One region of the Methylobacterium sp. AC690 genome, then DNA from elsewhere that is predicted to be linked to it. Evidence: predicted binding sites of a transcription regulator. Region 1 holds the regulator's gene; each other region holds the start of a gene.
The links. The regulator LexA, encoded in region 1, represses DNA repair genes until DNA is damaged. The targets are predictions, from matches to a motif close to TGTTCNNNNTGTGTTCNG.
Positions count from the first base shown of each region.

Region 2: the regulator LexA is predicted to act here: its motif matches at 2,524-2,541, upstream of AC0IY1_RS18375 (ATP-dependent helicase).
Region 3: the regulator LexA is predicted to act here: its motif matches at 2,862-2,879, upstream of AC0IY1_RS10305 (LexA family protein).
Region 4: the regulator LexA is predicted to act here: its motif matches at 1,250-1,267, upstream of AC0IY1_RS05525 (DUF3072 domain-containing protein).

Region 1 is NZ_CEEDOX010000005.1:220,929-225,814, forward strand. It holds gene sfsA (DNA/RNA nuclease SfsA) at 1-235, opposite strand, end outside; gene AC0IY1_RS08150 (DUF937 domain-containing protein) at 399-1,178, shown strand; gene lexA (transcriptional repressor LexA) at 1,397-2,149, shown strand; gene AC0IY1_RS08160 (ComEC/Rec2 family competence protein) at 2,143-4,428, opposite strand; gene gltX (glutamate--tRNA ligase) at 4,596-4,886, shown strand, end outside.
Region 2 is NZ_CEEDOX010000015.1:146,835-151,720, reverse strand. It holds gene AC0IY1_RS18385 (AsmA family protein) at 1-1,994, opposite strand, end outside; gene AC0IY1_RS18380 (hypothetical protein) at 2,102-2,353, opposite strand; gene AC0IY1_RS18375 (ATP-dependent helicase) at 2,552-4,886, shown strand, end outside.
Region 3 is NZ_CEEDOX010000007.1:154,812-159,697, reverse strand. It holds gene AC0IY1_RS10325 (methyltransferase domain-containing protein) at 1-643, shown strand, start outside; gene AC0IY1_RS10320 (hypothetical protein) at 758-1,132, shown strand; gene AC0IY1_RS10315 (hypothetical protein) at 2,273-2,509, opposite strand; gene AC0IY1_RS10310 (hypothetical protein) at 2,517-2,771, opposite strand; gene AC0IY1_RS10305 (LexA family protein) at 2,898-3,353, shown strand; gene AC0IY1_RS10300 (Y-family DNA polymerase) at 3,350-4,642, shown strand; gene AC0IY1_RS10295 (hypothetical protein) at 4,876-4,886, opposite strand, start outside.
Region 4 is NZ_CEEDOX010000004.1:2,863-7,748, reverse strand. It holds gene AC0IY1_RS05535 (response regulator) at 1-478, opposite strand, end outside; gene AC0IY1_RS05530 (MarR family winged helix-turn-helix transcriptional regulator) at 478-987, opposite strand; gene AC0IY1_RS05525 (DUF3072 domain-containing protein) at 1,281-1,571, shown strand; gene AC0IY1_RS05520 (Flp family type IVb pilin) at 1,769-2,002, shown strand; gene AC0IY1_RS05515 (Hint domain-containing protein) at 2,864-3,793, shown strand; gene exbB (tonB-system energizer ExbB) at 4,121-4,886, opposite strand, start outside.

The sequences.
Region 1 (4,886 bases):
GCCGGCCGCCGGGCAGGTCCGCGTCCACCAATTCCCATGAGAAGGGCAGCTTGCGCGTCGGGCTGCGGACGTCGGACAGCAGGGCGCGCGCGCCCGGCACGGCAAGTCCCAGCATCGCCCCCGGATTGGGACAATGGGCCGTGATCAGGGATCCATCGGCAAGCTGCAGATCGGCGAGAAAGCGCTTGTAGCGCCGCACCAGGCGCGCCTCGATCAGGGGCGAAGGGAAGCGCATCGCAGGTCCGGGGTGAGAAACAGGTTGATGCAGGTTCCCGTCGGCGGGGAATCAGGCCGTGGTGAGGCGCCCGGGCTGGTCAGTGCTGACCGGATGCGACAGACTTCGCGGGGCGCGCCCGGGTCGATGACCGGGAAAGCCGTTGTCCGTCCGCGAGGCCGCCATGTTTAATGTGTTCGATCTCCTTCAGGCGCAGGGGGGCGCCAGCGCGCAGGGTTTCGGACGGCAGTTCGGCTTGTCGCCGGAGCAGAGCCTGCGCGCGATGCAAGCCCTGCTCCCGGCCCTGACGATGGGGCTGCAGCGGAACGTCGCCCAGGATCCGACCGGCTTCGCGCACCTCTTCAACCTCGTTGGGCCTGCCGCGTCGAAGGCGTCGAGCGCCACGCCCCAGATGGACATGCTGGTCCAGCAACTCTTCGGCTCGCCCCACCTGAGCCAGGCGGTTCTGCAACAGGCCGCCACCGTCAGCGGCGTCGCGATGCCGGCCCTGAAGCAGATGCTGCCGATCATGGCGGGCATGGTGGTGGCGGGGATCGTCCACGTCATGATCAACCAGGCGCCCGCCGCAGCGCCGGCGCCGCGCGCCGAGGCGAACCCTTTCGGCTTCCCGCCCAATGCCTGGTCGGAGATGATGCAGGCGTTCCTGAAATCCGGCGGCAGTGCCCCGGAGCCCGCGGCGCCCGCGCCTCAGGCCCGGCCGCGTCCGGCGCGGCTCGCGGCCTCGCCCCGGCCCGAACCGGCCGCGCTGGACACGTCCTCCGCGGAAGCGCCCTTCGACATGATGCAGCAGATGTTTCAGGCGGGCCTGGAGGTACAACAGGAGAACGCCCGCGCGATGCAGCGCCTGTTCGATACCTTCTGGCACGATCCCCGCGACCCGACTGAGACGGGCGGCCACGGGCCCGGCGATCGGCCCAAGACAGGAGGCACCGGGCAGCGCTAGCCGAAGAAGGCATGTGCGGAGACGCGGGCAATCGACTGACCCGAGGCGTTGCTGTCGAACTCAGCACCGCGTTCCACAATCCCCATCGCGCCATTGGGTTGGGCAAGGTGCCTCTAGACAGGAACCCTTGCAGAACACTTACGGAACGTTTAACGTGTTCGTGGTTTGTTTCTGGTGCCGCCCGCCGCGATCCGTGGCCCTAACGAAGAGTGCCCCGCATGTTGACGCGTAAGCAGCTGGACCTGCTCCAGTTCATCCAGCTCCGGATGCGCGAGAGCGGCGTTCCCCCGTCGTTCGACGAGATGAAGGACGCTCTCGACCTGAAGTCGAAGTCGGGCATTCACCGCCTGATCACGGCCCTTGAGGAGCGCGGCTTTCTGCGCCGGCTGCCCAACCGGGCGCGGGCGATCGAGGTGATCCGGATGCCGGAGAGCCTGGGCGGGAACGCGGGTGCCCCGCGCACCGCACCGGCCCCCGAGGTTCGACGCTTCACGCCGAGCGTGGTCGAAGGCGGGAAAGGCAAGGGCCTGCCGGCCGGCGCATCGGTGTCCCGCCTGCCGACCACGCAAGCCACCGACGAGAGCGGTCGGGCGGTGACCATCCCGGTGATGGGTCGAATCGCGGCGGGTACGCCCATCTCGGCCATCCAGGAACAGAGCCATTCGGTGACGATGTCACCCGATTTCCTGGCCGGTGGCGAGCATTACGCCCTGGAGGTGCGCGGTGATTCGATGGTCGATGCCGGCATCCTCGACGGCGACCTGGTCGTGATCCGCAAGCAGGATACGGCCAATACGGGCGACATCATCGTGGCGCTCATCGACGACGAGGAAGCCACGCTGAAGCGCCTGCGCCGGCGCGGCTCGTCCATCGCCCTGGAAGCGGCGAACCCGGCCTATGAGACGCGGGTCCTCGGCCCGGATCGGGTGCAGATCCAGGGACGGCTCGTCAGCCTCGTGCGCCGCTACTGAGGGATTTCTCTGTTCGGTTGGTCACCGGCAGGATCCAACGGATCGTCGGTGCGCTCGGGGATCTCCGGTAGAGCCGTCGCCGACGGTGGCGACGGTTGCGGGTGTGGTCCCGTCTGTTCCGACGGCGGCGGTGGCGGGGTTGCACGCCATGGCACGACGTCGCCGGGATGCTTCGCGGTGACGAGGGTCGGCCCATCGCGGGTGAGGCGGATGGCGGTTGCGCCGTGCGATCCCAGGAAATCCCGGTCGACGACGATCGGCGCGGCACAGCCTGCGGGTGCGGATTGCCGGGTGATCAAGATCGTGGCCCGGGCGCAGTCCTCCCCGAGGGCGCGCTTGTCGGTGATCAACGCGAGCACGCGGCCGTCCGGTGTGGTCAGGGTACAACCCAGGCCATCGCAGCGTGAGCCCTGATACCCCGTGATGTCCTGCACCCTTCGGTCGTCGCCATCGGCCTTGAGCCATTGCGCCAGCACGAAGGGGGGCGGCCGTCCAAGGGTGGCGAGGCGCCCGTTGCGCTCGCGGACGGCTGCGCCTGCCCCCTCACGATCGATGTAGATGTCGTAGCGGTCCGGGGCGGCGGCACAGGCGAGGCCGATCGCTGCCGGGATGAGGCCGAGCCAGCGCAGCGAAGAGGCCGGAAGCGTCAGGACGATCAGGGCCACCGCCAGAAGGCCGAGGGCGCCCGTGCCGAAGGCCGGGACCACCACGACGGCGTGTCCGAAGCCCGCAATCCAGGTGGAGATGGCGAGCATCCCCCGCACCGCGAGGCCCATCGCCCACCAGACCGGCTGATCCAGTGCGAACGGATAGGCCAGGATCCCGAGAACCGCCGACGGCATCACCGCCAGGGAGACCAGCGGCAGGGTGAGCGCATTGCCCACTAGCCCGAAGGGCTGCACCGTCTGAAAGTGATAGGTGGCGAAGGGCGCGGCGGCGATCTGGGCCACGAGGGTCGTCGCCAGGGTGCCGATGACCGCGGTGGTCACCAGGGCGAAGATCCGGGGGAGCGGGCCGGCCCCATCGCGCTGCAGCGCGCGTCCCGCGATCAGCGGCGCGCAGGCGATCAGGCCGGCGACCGCCCCGAACGACATCTGGAAGCTCGGGCCGAGGAGGCCGTCCGGCTCGCGGGCCAGGGCGATCAGGGCGGCAATGGCCAGGTTGCGCATGCTGAGCGCCGGGCGGTCGACCAGGATCGCGCCGAGCATCACGAGGGTCATGATCAGCGAACGCTCGGCCGCGATGTCCCAGCCGGAGAAGACGCAGTAGGCCGTGACGCCCACCATGGCGACGGCGGCGGCGATCTTCTTGATCGGCCAGTGCAAAGCCGCGAACGGAACGACGGCCAGGAGTGCCCGCACCAGCCAGAACACCACGCCGGCCGCCAGGACCATGTGGAGGCCCGAGATCGACACGACGTGGTAGATGCCGGCGGCGCGGAGGATGTCGTTGGTCTCCGGGCTGATCAGGCCGCGCTTGCCCGTCACCAGGGCCGCGGCCACCGCCCCGGCCTGGCCTCCGTTGGCGTCGGTGATACGTCGCGTCAGGGCGTTTCGGGCCGCATCCACGGCCGCAGCGAGGCGAACCTGCCAGTCCGCCGGCTCGGCTGACGGCCGCAACGCGACCTTGCCGACGAGGGAGCCCACCGCGCCGATCTCACGGAAGAAGGCATCCCGGGCGAAGTCGTAGCCTCCGGGGCGGGCGGCCTCCGGCGGCGGAAGCAGGCGTGCGGTCGCGGCGATGCGGTCGCCCGGCTTCAGGGTGTTCGCCTTGCGATAGGACACGCGCACCCGGACCGGGCGGACCTGGGCGCCGAGGGTGCCGAAACTCTCGACGCGGATGATCAGGCGTGCCCCCTGCTCCCGCTCGTCCAAGCCCTCGATGGTGCCCACCAGCGGACCGATCGTGGTGCGGGCGAGGATCGGCCCGTCGACCCAGCGGACCCGCGCCGCGGCGGCGGCGAAGCCGAGGAGCGCGGCCATCGCGGCGAGCACCAGGGCCAGACCGAACGGGCGCGCGACGAGGAACGGCGTCGTCGCGGCGAGCAGCGCTGCGGCTGCGAGGGGCGCCAGGAGCGACGGTGTCCCCTGTGTCCCGAGAAAGTACATGAGGATGCCGCCTCCGAAGGCGACGGCGAGCCAGGGGAACAGCCGACGCTGCTCGATCTCCCGGCGCCAGCCCGCGCGGAACCAGTCCAGGATCAGCCCGGCGCCGGGTCGACGCGCCGCGAGGTGGCGCGTGATACGCCCCATCGCCGCCGCCGCACGCGCCTGCGCCATCGCGAAAACCTCCGGGCGTGCGTCCCGGACCGAAAGCGGGCGAGGCGCCCTGCGATCTTAGGAACAGGACGATTTCTTAACGCGTGCCCGCGCGCATGCTACACGCGCGGTTCCGGGCCGGTCGATCCGCTTCTCGCCCGTATCACGAGCCATTCAAGTCCAGATTGATGTCGTCAGCCGTCGTCACGCGTTTCGCGCCCTCGCCAACGGGCTACCTCCACATCGGCGGGGCTCGCACGGCCCTGTTCAACTGGCTCTATGCCCGCCGTTTCGGCGGCCGCATGCTGCTGCGCATCGAGGACACCGATCGTGAGCGCTCGACGCAGGGCGCCATCGACGCGATCCTAGACGGTATGCGCTGGCTCGGGCTCGATTGGGACGGCGATGTCATCTACCAATACGCCCGGGCCGCCCGTCACCGCGAAGCCGCCGAGGGCCTGCTGGCCTCCGGGAACGCC
Region 2 (4,886 bases), on a different contig from region 1:
AGGGTGTCGATGCGGCCGGCCCGGCTCAGAAGGTCGAGGTCGAGGGTGCCGCCCGCCGCGTTGCCCTTCGCTCCGACCCGCAGCGTGTCGGCCGCGCTCGCATCGCGCTCGATGTTGACCGCGAGGTCGAGGGCCCCGTTCCGCAGGAAGGCCGGGACCTGGCGGGCCTCCGTCACCCAGACTCGGTCGAGGAGCGCGAACAGGGGAGCGGCCACCGCCGCCGAGACCTGCCCGGCGATCCGACCCGTGCCGTCCGGACTGATCCGGCCCGAGAGCTTGGCATTGGCGCCGGCCAGGTCGGTGATGTCGAGGCTGTCGACCACGAGGCTCGAGCCGTCCGACTGGATGCTCGCCGCGATGGTGCCGTTGCCCCCATGGGCGCCGGCAGGCCCGTAGCGCACGTCCCGGGCCTGGAGCGTGATCCCGACATCGTGGCCCCGCAGGTCGGCGAGGGTGCTGCCCAGCACCGGCAGGGCGGCGATGTCGAGGCCCTGCGCGGCGAGCTGCGCGTCGAAGCGCCCCCGCTCCGTGCCCTCGGCCGCGATGTAGCGGGCATTGCCGGTGATGCGAGCCTCGCCGAGCCCGAGGCGCAGATTGCGCAGGGACACCGTGCCCGCGGCGACCGAGAGGTCGGTCGTCCCCTGCACGGGACGGCCGTCCATCACCGCCACGGCAGGGCCTTCGAGCCCGAGGCGCCGCAGGTAGCGGCCGAACCCGTCGGAGGCCGGCGTGTCGAGGGACAGGTGCCCGGTGAAGCGCAGGCCGGACTCGGTGTCGATCTCCCCGCTGGCGCCCAGGACCGCGGCGCCCGGCGCCGTGACGTCGAGCCGGCGCAGCACCACGCCACCGGTGCGGTCGAGGGTGCCGCTGGCGGCGAGGCCCGTCCATTCGTCGAGGCCGAGGGCCAGGCTCTCCACCGCGAGGTCGAGATCGACCATGATCGGCAGTCCGAGGCCGTTGCGGCTGCCGGTGCTCGGCACGCCGCGGGCGATCAGCGCCTGCCCGGCCGCCGAGGTCAGGAAGGCGTCGAGGTCGAGGCGACGGGCGGAGAGCGCCAGGGCACCGCGCCATTGCTTCAGGTCGAGCTGACCCGTGCCGCCCAGGCGCAGGGCCTGGCCGCCGGGATCGATCTCCAGGGCGACGTCGGTGAATCGGGCCGTCAGGCCGCGCCCCTTGAACTTGCCCGCGAGCGAGAAGGGCAGGTAGGCGCCCGCCGCCTGGACCGGCGGCCCGACGACGATCCGGGCGCTGCCTTCGGCCACCGCCGAGGCCAGGCGCCGGCCGCCCGTTCCCGTTCCGGCGGGGGCGAGGCCGATGCGGGCATCGGCCTCGAAGCGGGGCTGCGTGTCGCCGCCGCCCGCGATCTTCACGCTGACGCCGTCGGGTCCGAGCTCGCCGGTCGAGACCCGGAAGGGAACGCCCCGGCTGGTGCCTTCGGCCCGCCACGGTCCGACGAGGGCCGGCGCCGAGACCTGCAGCGCCTCGGCGTAGAACTGCTCCGTCCGGCCGGTCGCGGGCACCTGGGTCGTCAGCACGAATTGCCGAATCGACAGATCCTCGATGGCGAGGTCGCGCCGCAGGGCCGCCGAGAGCCCGCGCGCGGGCAGCAGCATCGCCTCGCCATCGGTCACGGGGAGCTTGACCTCCGCCCGGCCGACCCGCGTCTCGGTGAAGCGGATCTCGCCCTTCAGCAGCGGCGCCAGGGCGATCTCGGCCTTGATCCACTGCAGGTCGAGCTGGGGCTGGTCGAGGGTGGGCTTCTGCGCGGCGCCAGCCCCGGATCCCAGCCGCAGGCGATCGAGCTTGAGGCGCGGCGAGGGCAGGAGCCGGACGCCGATACGGCCCTCGGTCTGAGCGGCGACCCCGAGGGAGCGCGTGATCGTCCGGTCGATCGTGCCGCGATAGCCCTCCCAGGCCACGAAGGGCGGGACGGCGAGCGCCGCGACGAGGAGCAGGATGACGGCGCCCGCCAGCGCGGTCAGGATGTCACGCACCGTCTCTGTTCCGCCTCGTCATCCGGACCGGGTCCCGCTTCGCCGGCGGACATAGCACAGGCAAGGCCCCAGCGCGCCAGGGCCCGCGCCGCCTCCTGCGCTGCGGCTCAGCGACGGCCGGGAACGACGATCGGGGCAGGGGGCGCGCTCGGCCGGAACAGGTCGCTGCGCTGGATCTGCAGGCGCGACTGGTTGGTGTCGAATTGCTGGCGCTGCTCGATGCCCCGGAGTTCGCTGCGGTTGGACAGGCGCTCGTTGGTGGCATTCAGGCTGTCGACGCCCCGCGACGAGACCTGGGCGAGGGCCGGGCTGGCGGCGAGAACGGCGAGGCCGGCGAGAAGGGCGGGGGAGCTACGCATGGCGGCGTCCTTGGCGATGACGGAATGAGATCTGATCTGGTAAGACGACGCATCGTTGGAAAGGCGAGTTCCCAAATCTCAGGCTCCTGCGGCGCTGCGTCGGTGTCAGGCCGAAATCCAGGGGCGCGCCCTCGTCGACGCGCCGCGGACACGGGCATCACCCTCGACGCCGTTCGCGTTTTGGTCCAGGGATGCGGCATGACCCAGCACTCCGACGCGGCCGGCCCCACCGCCTCCGACGCCGCCCCGACCTCCATCGCCGCCCGTGCCATGGCCTCCCTGCGGCCGCAGGGCAGTCCCTACCTCGAAGGGCTGAACGCCGAGCAGCGCCGCGCCGTCGAGGCGACGGACGGGCCGGTGCTCGTGCTGGCCGGGGCCGGCACCGGCAAGACCCGGGTGCTGACGACCCGAATCGCCCACCTGATCGCCACCGGCAAGGCGCGGCCCTTCGACATCCTCTCGGTGACCTTCACCAACAAGGCCGCGCGCGAGATGAAGCACCGCATCGGCGGGCTCATCGGGCCGGCCGGCGAGGGCATGCCCTGGCTCGGCACCTTCCACGCCATCGGCACCAAGATCCTGCGCCGGCACGCGGAGCTGGTGGGCCTGCGCTCCGACTTCACGATCCTCGGTATGGACGACCAGCTTCGGCTGATGAAGCAGGTCATCGTCGACCAGAACATCGACGAGAAGCGCTGGCCGGCGCGGGCCCTGTCCTCGGCCATCGACGGCTGGAAGAACCGCGGCCTGCTGCCCGAGCAGGTGCCGCCCGGCGAGGCCCAGGCCTTCGCCTTCGGTAAGGGCGGCACGCTCTATGCCGCCTATCAGGCCCGGCTCCTGACCCTCAACGCCGCCGATTTCGGCGACCTGCTGCTGCTCTGCCTGAAGCTCTGGCGCGAGAACCCGGACGTGCTGGAGAACTATCAGCAACGCTTCCGCTACATCCTCGTGGACGAGTACCAGGACACCAACGTCGCCCAGTACCTCTGGCTGCGCCTGCTGGCGCAGGGCCACCGCAACGTCGCCTGCGTGGGCGACGACGACCAGTCGATCTACGGCTGGCGCGGCGCCGAGGTCGACAACATCCTGCGCTTCGAGCACGACTTTCCCGGCGCCGTCGTGGTCCGCCTCGAGCGCAACTACCGCTCCACCGGCCACATCCTCAGCGCCGCCTCGGGCCTCATCGCCAAGAACGAGGGCCGCCTCGGCAAGACCCTGCGCACCGAGGACGTCGCCGGCGAGAAGGTGACGGTGTCGGGCGCCTGGGATTCGGAGGAGGAGGCCCGCCAGGTGGCGGAGGCCATCGAGAGTCTCCAGGCCAAGCAGCATCCCCTCTCGGAAATCGCCGTGCTGGTGCGCATCTCGGCCCAGATGCGCGAGATCGAGGACCGCTTCGTCCAGCTCGGCCTGCCCTACCGGGTCATCGGCGGACCGCGCTTCTACGAGCGGGCCGAGATCCGCGACGCACTCGCCTATCTGCGCGTCACGGCCAACCCCTCCGACGACCTCGCCTTCGAGCGGATCTTCAACACGCCCAAGCGGGGCCTCGGCGACGCTACCCTGCAGGCGCTGCACGCCTATGCGCGGGCCGAGCGGGTGCCGCTGCTCCAGGCGGCCCGCCTCGTCGTGGAGACCGACGAGCTGAAGCCCCGCGCCCGGTCCGGCGTCCGCGCCCTGGTCGAGAGCTTTTCACGATGGTCCCGGCTGGTGGGGACGCAGCCGCATTCGGAGGTGGCCCAGACCATCCTGGAGGAATCCGGCTACACCGAGATGTGGCAGAAGGAGAAGTCGGCCGATGCGGCCGGGCGCCTGGAGAACCTCAAGGAATTCGTCCGCTCCATGGAGGAGTTCCCGGACCTCGCCGCCTTCCTCGAGCACGTCTCGCTGGTCATGGAGGCCAGCGAGCAGGAGGGCGCCGACCGGGTCTCGCTGATGACCCTCCACGCCGCCAAGGGCCTGGAATTCGACACCGTCTTCCTGCCGGGCTGGGAGGATGGCCTGTTTCCGAACCAGCGGGCGCTCGACGAGAGCGGCCGGGCCGGGCTGGAGGAGGAGCGCCGCCTCGCCCATGTCGGCCTGACCCGGGCCCGCAAGCGCGCCAAGCTGTCCTTCGCCGTCAACCGGCGCATTCACGGCCTGTGGTCCTCCACGGTGCCGAGCCGCTTCATCGACGAATTGCCCGAGGACAGCGTCGACGTGATCGATGCGCCCGCCCACTTCTCGGCCGGGGCCTCGCGCTTCGACCGGAACCCGACGCCCTTCGGCTCGTCCTACGGCACGCCGGGCTGGCAGCGGGCCCAGGCCAACACGGCGCAGTCCGGAAACGCCAACGGCTACGGGGTCGGCAACCGCTCGCCGGCCAGCCGGGGCGGCCCGCGCCAGATCGAGGGCGAACTCATCGCCAAGTCGACGGGCGCACCCTCCGCCTTCAGCGTCGACATGCGGGTGTTCCACACCAAGTTCGGCCCCGGCACCGTGGCGGGTGTGGACGGCAACAAGCTGACCGTTGATTTCGACAAGGCCGGCCGGAAGA
Region 3 (4,886 bases), on a different contig from region 1:
CGTCGAGATCGGCGCCTACACCGCTCCGTTCCCGCTCCCCCTGCGCTGCGATACAACCTATGCGGATCACTGGCCCTACGAGCAGCTCATCGCCGCGGCCGATCCGAGCGTCGACAAGCATGAAATCGTGCGACCGTCGATTGTCGCGCATTTCGAAGATCTGTCCGCAATCGAGGATGGGTCCTGCGACTACTTCGTAGCGTCGCACGTCATCGAGCACACCCGCAGCCCGATCAAGTGCATCCACGACGCCCTGGAAAAGCTACGGCCGGGAGGCTCGCTCGTCCTGGTCGTGCCCGACAAGCATAAGACCTTCGACCGGGAGCGTGGCATCACCTCGCTCGAGCACCTGATCTACGATCACATCGACTACCGCGAGGAACGGGACATCGAGCACTATCTGGAGTTCTTCAGTAAGGCGCACGGCCTGTCAGGGGTCGCCTTGGTGGAGGCCGCCCGTGATGCGATGGCGAAGCGGGACAACATCCACTTCCACACCTGGGACTATGAGAGTTTCTCAGCGATGATCGACTACATCGTCGAGAGCCGGCGTAGCGGTCCTCAGCCGGTGGCGTCAGTGCTCAGCCATCCGACGCGGAATGGCGATGCGTCCTTTGAGTTCTATTTCAAGCTGACGGTGTGATCAGCTCGCCGGCTTGCTGACCCGTCTCCACTTAACCCGCTTCGGATGGCTCGGGGCGGGTTTCTTCATTCGGCCGCCTGTCGTTCGGGGTCGAGCCACGCAAAGAAACAGGTCATGAAACTCGCTCGATTGATCCAGAAGCTGCTCCCCGAAACCTGCGAAGAAAGAATGCCCGGCTTCGATGAGGTCTATTACCGCTACTGGTATCGCGACACGGTACAGTTTCCCGGCACACCGCTGCAGCACTACCTTCAGCACGGATGGAAGGAAGGGCGAGACCCCAGCGCCGGCTTCAGCACGGATGGCTATCTCGCCGCCAATCCAGACGTCAGGGCCAACGGGTTCAATCCTCTGTCCCACTTTCTGGAATTTGGATTGGCTGAAGGGCGGAAAGGTTGGGAGAAGGACCGGCATGCGCCTGCTCCCGGGCCGAAATATTTCTCCGACGGCCGAGTGCAAAAGCTGCTGATGCCTCCGCGCCAGCAGTAGGCCTTTCGCGCGTTCATCTCTGCTGTGGCAGCTTTTGTCCGTAATCGTACGCTCAAGCAGCCCTGCGCAAGCCAGTAGTTGCACTCTTCTCTCGGCCGCGGATCAATCAGCGCCCCACGCTCGTGAAGCGGCTTACCTTTCACCCGCCCGGCTCCGGCCGTGGCGGGTTTTTCGCGCTCGAGTCCCACAGGTCACCCGGCCGCAGTTCGTCGTGCCAAGGGTCCAGTATCCCGACGAAGATCGGTCTGCTGCGCTGATCCCTGCTATCCACCGCCGTCTACAGCGCCCCGGAGCTTCGGCTCCGGGGCTTTCGTTGTTTCCAGTACACCCAGTTTCACCCGCCCAATCCGATCCAATTTCAATGCCCTGATCGTACAATCATCAAGAGCTTGATCGGCCAAAGACAAAACCAAGTGACAGAGTAATAAATCCGCCGATAAGCGTAAGTGCATCTTTTTTCGATATGCTTGGCTCATCATGGCCAAAAATCATCATGCACGCGAACATTATAGAAAAAACGATTATGGAAAAGGCGGCTATATTGCCAGGCTTGTTGGAAGATGATCCAAATAATCTGCCCATTAGGCCGAGTTCTAGTTTCTGAGATGTATGCTCCGACTCGGTATCGATTAAACGGCCCGCGATTTCAGTATTCTCTGGCAGGTTTAAGTGGTTCATTTCGCACCCCCCACCGCAGTGTACGAAATCAAATAGGTAGTCTCTTTTGAGCCGACTCCGTGTATCACCATATGTAGAGAAATAGCCTGACCATCAATTATAAATATATCGTCGAGCAAATATGATATGCCCAATGGATTATCAAACCCGGTCATAAAGAATTTTACATGTGTAGCTGCAATATTTGTCCTTCTCACGCTAGGTTCTGTGTCTCTCTTACTTTGAAGTTCTAATTCTACAGTAAGGTTATTTACGACCAGAAAGACGCTCCGGTTACTGGGTGGGAGTACAATCACCCCGCTCCCAATCATAACCTTACCGGGAAATTTGACCTCCAGCTTTATATCACTCACTTCCGTCCCTTTCTAACCCAACGCGCCAATCCGTTATCGCACACTTTGCGTCGGCGGCCGTTGTTCGTCCGGATCCAGGTCTCCGCGACGCAGCCAATCGTAGGCGGTGCTACTCGCTCGGTTGAAGCTCGTTCGACTGATCCAGACACCATGCACCGGCACGCCCTGCCTTCTCGTGTATGCGCTGGCGGATGATGGAAAGCTGATCCGCCGGCCTGCATCCTCTCGCACGTCCTGCAGCGACCACCGCCAGCAGGATCTCCTCGAATGCCCGCTCGGTGAGCCCGAGGCTCAAAGCCACGGCCTCAAGGCGGTGAAGCTCTGCTGCCTCTTCGCTGAAGGTCATGCGCGCCTCAGGCGTTCTGCAGCGCCTCAGCGAAGTCGTCCGGGATCTCACCAAATTGCCCGAGAATCATCGCGGCTTCGAGCTCTCCCGTTTCGTCGTCGGCGATGACCTTGATCGCGGCCGTGCCCGGCATCCGACCGGCCATGGCCTCAGCTTTCTTCAGCGCGCCGCTCTCTGTCGGTGAAACCTCGCGGTCGCCCGGCACGAGCCGCTTCCGCTTAGTCACGAACGTCTGGACCATGAACGTCGACTTCATCGCCATCTGATGGCTCCTCGGTTCCGCGCACAGGAGCGTTTTCCCCGTTATCCACACGCGGCATAGCCGAGCTTGACCGGGAACCCTGCGGCTGTTTGTTCTCTTTCCGTTCTATCACGGAAGGATGCCGCTGTGGGCCTTTATCGGGTCGACGAACTCGCGAAAGCTGGGGATGGCCTGGTACGCATCCCGATCCAGGGAGCGGCGCTTTGTGCCGGCTTTCCCTCGCCGGCCGACGACTTCCTGGAGGGCTCTCTTGAGCTTCCCAGGTGGCTTGCGCCCAACCCCCCGGCCACGTTCGCCTGGAACATCTCCGGCGACAGCATGCGCGGCGCCGGCATCTTCGACCGGGATCTGGCGGTAGCAGATCGCAGCCTCAAGCCGGGCAACGGCAGCGTCGTTGTAGCGATCGTCGACGGCACCATGAGCCTGAAGCGCCTCGTCATCGAGGGCAACGTCGCACGCCTCGCCTTCGACAATCCGGATCTGCCGGCCTTTGCCGTCGAGGATCTGATCGAAGGTGAGATCTGGGGCGTGGTGCGCTTCTCCATCCGCTGGCACGTGGCGCGCGCCGGCCTGGTGCGATGAGCCGGGCCATCGCGCTGATCGACGGCAACAGCTTCTACTGCTCGTGCGAGCGGGTGTTCGACCCCAAGCTCGCCCGCGTGCCAGTGATCGTGCTCTCCAACAACGACGGCTGCGCCATTGCCCGCACGGCCGAGGCCAAAGCCCTCGGCATCAAGATGGGCGATCCCTGGTTCAAGATCCGCCAGCAGTGCCAGCGCGAGGGGGTGCGCGTCTTCTCCTCGAACTACACCCTCTACGGCGACATGAGCGCCCGCACGAACGCGGTCTACCGGGACTTCTCGCCAGCGGTGGAGATCTACTCCATCGATGAGAGCTTCCTCGACCTCTCCGATGTGCGCGACCGGGACCGCGTGACGCTTGCGCGCGACCTGCGCGCAACGGTGCGGGCCTGGACCGGCATCCCGACCTGCGTCGGCATCGGGCCCACAAAGACCCTGGCGAAGCTCGCCAACCACATCGCCAAGACGATCCCGGATCTGGATGGGGTATGCGATCTGACCGACCCGGTTGCTTACGACCACTGGCTCTGCCGGATCTCGGTGGCCGAGGTCTGGGGTATCGGCCGGGCCTCGCTCGCCAAGCTGATGGGGCTCGGGGTCGACACAGTCGCCGACCTCCGCGACCTCGACCCACGTCCGGTGCGCAAAGCCATGACAGTGGTGGGCGAGCGCATCATCTACGAGTTGCGCGGGCTGGCCTGCCTGCCGCTCGAGCTGATGCCGGCCCAGCGCAAGGGCTGCGCGGTGACCCGCTCGTTCTCCCGCCGCATCACCGAGCGCGAGACCCTGGAGCAGGCGGTTGCCGCCCATGCGACGCGGCTCGGTGAGAAGCTGCGGCGCGGTGGGCTCGGGACTACGCACGTGTCGGTCTTTTACCACACGTCCGAGCATGACCGGGGCGATCCCATGCGCTCGGTCTCCACGACCGTGACGCTACCGGAAGCCACGAACGATACGATGGCGCTGATCAAGGCCGCACAGGCTGGCGTGGCGCGGACCTGGCGTGACGCGCCAGGCGATCGGCCCTGGCGCTACAGCAAGGCCGGCGTGGTCACCACCGACCTGAAGCTACTGGAGAACGCACCGCGGGCGCTGATCGGTCAGCTCGACCGCGAGCGCAGCGCGCCGCTGATGGCGGCGATGGACGCCTGCAACGCGCGCTTCGGCCGGGGTGCGGTCGTGCCGGCCCGGGCGGGTCTCACCGAAAAGCGAACCTGGTCGACGAAGTTCGAAATGCGCAGCCCACGCTACACCACGCAGGTCACAGAGCTGCCAACAGCGCAGGCTTAGACATCAGGCAACCGCGCGAGCTGCGCGTAATGGATGGCCTGTCTCACTCTAAGACTGCCGGCCGCCAACTTCGTAGCGCGACGGGCGGTACGGAAGCATCCGCCACTGGTGACACGCTCATCATTCAGGCGAATGACCCAGCACCAGCGCTCCGGCTGGTCCGGGTGAGGCTCTACGTCGATCGTCCATTGATCATCATTCGGAGTCGGAAAGCTCCGGCCTCTCGCTCCCACTCAGGGCTTGT
Region 4 (4,886 bases), on a different contig from region 1:
CACCCCGGTCGATCCGGTAGGCGAAGGGGCCGAAGGTCACGGTGTCGTGGCTCTGGGCGCGCCCGCCGGCCTCGTCGCGGCGCTTGATGATGTTCGACAGGCGCAGGATCAGCTCGCGCGGCTCGAAGGGCTTCGGCAGGTAGTCGTCGGCGCCGATCTCCAGGCCCATGACCCGGTCGTTGGGGTTCGAGCGGGCGGTCAGCATCAGGATCGGCACGCGCGAGCTCTGGCGGACCTCGCGGGCATAATCGAAGCCGCTCTCGCCCGGCATCATCACGTCGAGCACGAGGGCATCGAAGACGAAGCACTGCGCCTTGGTGCGGGCCTCCGGCACGTTTCCGGCGGCGGTGACGCGAAAGCCCTGCTCGTAGAGGAAGCGGGACAACAGCTCCCGCACCCGCCGATCGTCATCGACCACCAGGATGTGCGGCGCGTGATCGGGAAGCTCGGCGGTCGGGCGCGTCCCGGGCGTGGCCATCAGGCGGCCTTCCGGGCGCGCCGGGACATCAGGCGCTGCACGGCCGCGCGCGCATCCGGCTCGATCATGCCGAAGAGAAAGCTCTCGGCGGAGAGGGGAGCCTCGCCGCCGCGCTCCGACGCCGCGAGAGCGCGGGCCACCCTCCGGCTCTGGACCCGCATGAGGTCGCCGGCGAGGTCCGCCCCGGCCGCGGTGCAGAACAACAGCCGCTGGCGCCGGTCGCTGGTGCCGGTCTTCTGCGCAATGTAGCCCTGCTCGATCAAATCTTTCAGCACCCGGTTGAGGCTCTGCTTGGTGATGCGCAGGATATCCAGGAGTTCGGCGATCGTGAGACCCGGATAGCGGTCGACGAAGTGCAGCACCCGGTGGTGGGCCCGGCCGAACCCGTACTGGGCCAGGATACGGTCGGGGTCCCCGACGAAATCCCGGTAGGCGAAGAACAGGAGCTCGATGAGGTCATCGCCGGAGCCGGAGGACGGCCGCGGCGCCTCGGCGTCGGCATCTCGCATCGCGTGGGCAGTCACGTCTCGGGAGACCTCGATTTACGTCAGCGATGTTGACATGTTCCAGCCCCGACGCGACCCGTCAAGCCTGCGACTTCGCTGACGGGTGACGGCATCGCGAGCCCTGTTTCCCGCCCGACTCGGGCGATCACCGGGATCGCCTTCGCCTTCGTCTCCAGGCCGCGCCGACCCTTGAGACATTTGACCACGGGATGACCGGCTTTTGCCGGCGCAGGCACAGGAACCGGCTCCCAGGCTCCGCGTTCACTAGAACATTTCGTGAACCAAAGGATCCCAACATGGCTGGTACCCAGGCGAGCAAGTCCCAGACCTCCAAGTCGGAGACTTCCAAGTCCCAAACCTCCAAGGCGGACGAGAACCCCAAGACCGATCCGAAGGACGTCTCGAACCAGATCAAGGATCCGAGCGAATGGACCACCGGCGGCGAGCCGATGACCGGCGCGCAGGCTTCCTACCTCAAGACCTTGTCCGAAGAGGCGAAGGATCCCGAGGCGTTCGATCCCGAGCTCGATAAGGCCGAGGCATCCCAGCGGATCGACGCCCTGCGCAAGGAATCAGGCAAGGCCTGACCGCCGCGTCGGAAGCCGCCAAGGTAGTCTGGCGGCTTCCAAGAATTGGAACGAAGGGAACCGTCGGGCCGGGGTCTGCTACGCCCAGCCTGACGGTTTCGACGTGCCTTGGACTTCGACGATCCGTTTAAGTCCTCCGCAAGGAAACTCGCGTAGCGTTCCCGACGATCGACGTCCGCGAAAGATATCCTGGGGCCATGACCGAACTGGATCTCGAACATGCCAGGGGTCGGCAGAAATTTCCGGCGCGGCACGATCTTCAGATCCTGATCCGCCGCTTCTGCAAGGATACGTCCGGCTCAACGGCCCTCGAATACGGCTTGATCATGGCCCTGGTCTTCCTGGCGATCGTGACCGCGATGCGGTTCTTCGCCGATCAGACGAATGCCATGTACAATTACATCGGTGCCGCCCTGACCCGGTCATCCTGAGATCGGATCTGCGAGCAGACCGCGCATCTGAGGAACCATCCAGCGGATTCGACTTAGTCCGTCGTAAGTCGGACGGGCGAGCCCTTCGCGCGCCAAGCGACCCCAATCGCGGCCCCAAAGTCGGACGCAGGACCGGAACCCCACCGCTGTAAAAATCGCGGGCGCGAGCGCTCCACAGGTCAGGAGAGCGAACGCCGCCCGCGCTGCACGACCTTCGGGTGAGCAGCATGCCGTACCGGGCCCACTTTCCCGGGACCGCCATCGCGCCCTCTCCGTCATCGAACTGTGCCGACACGCCATGCGACGACCGGCGGCTCCGGTCGGTCCAGCCACCGGGTGACATCCGGGCACGCAGATTCTCTGTCCAACTCTCCGTCTCGAGTCTGGCCACGGACGAGCGCCGGTGCCTTGGCTCTGCCATCCGCAGCCGCGTTCCTGCCCTTGGTACAGCCGCGACCGAACCACTCCGTGGCCGCGAACCCGTTCACGGAAAAAAGTTCCGCGACCGCGTGTGAAGTTTCGCATGCTGTCCCACAGACTCGTCGAAAGCAGCGGACTTCAAGAAAACAAACTTTCCGCCGGTTACCGCCTCCGGCCTCAGCCTTGCTCGTTCTGCGAGTTTCTAGATTTCGCGATAGTCAGAACAGATATTTTTCTTCAGGCTTACAATCTTATATTAAAATGAATATCAAATTTGTGATGTCACAACGTTAAGTCAAACGCTGCAAGATATACAGACGCCGCCACAGTCCAAGTCCTACATGGAGCCTGAAAATGTCCTCTGGTCCCACTCCGTCGATTACCTACAAAAGCTTCGTCGAGCTGCGGCCTTCTCCGGACGGATTTTTGGTCGGCAACGTCATGTCCGATCCGCCGGGCTACACGCTGAAGGAAACCGCCAGCACAGGAGCAGGCGACAATCTCGGGGTGTTCGGCGATACGCCGAATGAACCCATCTCCGTGACGTCGCCCGACGGGTCACCCTTCGGATCAGGCCTCGCCTACTATGGCAAGACCGACACCAATGGCAGCGTCGTGCGCTTTCCCACGACGGGCGACAAAGCCGGCAGCTACGTCTACATCCTCTTCACCGACCAAAACTACCAGTACAACGATGTCGTCCCGAACGCGTCTGTGAGCCAGACGGCCCTCGTCCTCTGCTTCGGTTCGGGCACGCACATCCTGACGACGCGGGGCGAAGTCACCGTCGAGGACCTGCGGGTCGGCGACCGCGCCATCACCGCCTCCGGCCAGCACCGTACCATTACCTGGACCGGCCATCGCCACCTCGGAGCGGAGCGGCCGCTGCCCGCCGATCAGGCGCCCGTCCGCGTCCGGGCCGGTGCCTTCGGCCACGGCCTGCCCAAGCGCGACCTCCTCCTCTCCCCCGGGCATCCCGTTCTCGTCGGCGCCGATGCCGACGCCCAGGGCGGTGCACTCGTGCCGGTCATGCACCTGGTCAATGGAACCACCATCGCCCGCACCAGACTGGAGAGCGTCACCTACTGGCATGTCGAGCTCGACGCCCACGACATCCTCCTCGCCGAGGGCCTGCCCGCCGAGAGCTTCCTGGATTTCGGCTGCCGCCCCTTCTTCGAGGAAGCCTCGGATCACAGCCTGCACAATCCCGACTTCGTGCCGCCGGGGCTGGCGGCCCGCTGCCGACCCGTGGCGCTCGATGGGCCCCTCGTCGAGGCCGAGCGGGCCCGCCTCGCCGCGGTCTTCGCCCAAACCCTCACCGAGGACTGCGCCTGGGACGAGGACGCCCACCGCTTCGCTTCGGCGGTCTGACAGGCACCGCCGGGTCGTTCGCGATCCGGCCCCTTTCCCAAATGCAGAGCGAATCTCCGGCCTCTGCGCCCGACGAAAACGTCGGGATCTGTCCTTCTGCGTCAGCCGACATGGCGCGTCGGCCGCGCACAGGAGGGGCGACCCACCCTCATCGCCGTTGCGGTCGCGACCACGGCAAGTGCCCGGCGCGACGCGGACGAGACGGTCACGTCACCGGCGCATCGAGTGGACGACATCCCCCAACCGCAATCCCAGAAAGGTCCGCACCATGGCAGCGACGCAGACGTTTTCCCGCCTCTACTGGATCCCAACTTGACGGCCATGCGCCTACTCCGCGGCCAGGCGCAGATTGGACGGGCGGCCGTAGGTGACCGCCTCGCGCGTGTCGAGGTCACGCGACAGGTGGCACATGACCAGCGCGACGGCGTCGCCGACCAGGGCCCGATAGCCGGTGATGGAGCGCGTCAGCGCGTTGTAGATCACCACGGCGGGGATCGCCGCAACGAGGCCGATCCCGGTGGCAAGTAGCGCTTCGGCGATACCGGGCGCCACCACGGCGAGGGAGGTGGTGTTCGAGTTGGCGATGCCGATGAAGCTGCCCATGATGCCCCACACGGTGCCGAACAGGCCGACGAAGGGTCCGATCGAACCGACCGTCGCCAGAATTCCGGTTCCGGAGGCCATCCGCTTGCCGACCCTGGCCTCGATCCGGGTGAGTGCGATGGCGGCCCGCTCCTTGATGCCCTCGCTCGGGAGCCCCTGGGAGAGCACGACCTCACCCTCGACCTCGACCAGTAGAAGCGCTCCGACGCCGCGGCGAACCTGCTCGTTCGCCTCCGGCAGGTTGGTAACCGACCGCAACGCCGTGAGGCTCGACCGGATCTGCCGCTTGGCGAGGGCCAGGCTCAGCGTCTTCACCAGGAAGATGGCCCAGGTGACCACCGACGCCAGGAGAAGGGTGACCATCACCGCCTGCACCTCGACGTCCGCAGTGCGGAACATGCCTATGGGCGAAAAGTCGTGGGCGACCCCGGCCGCCTTGTTCGAGGTCGGCAGCTGCGCGCTCGTCGCGCCGGGCTCTGCCGCAACGGAC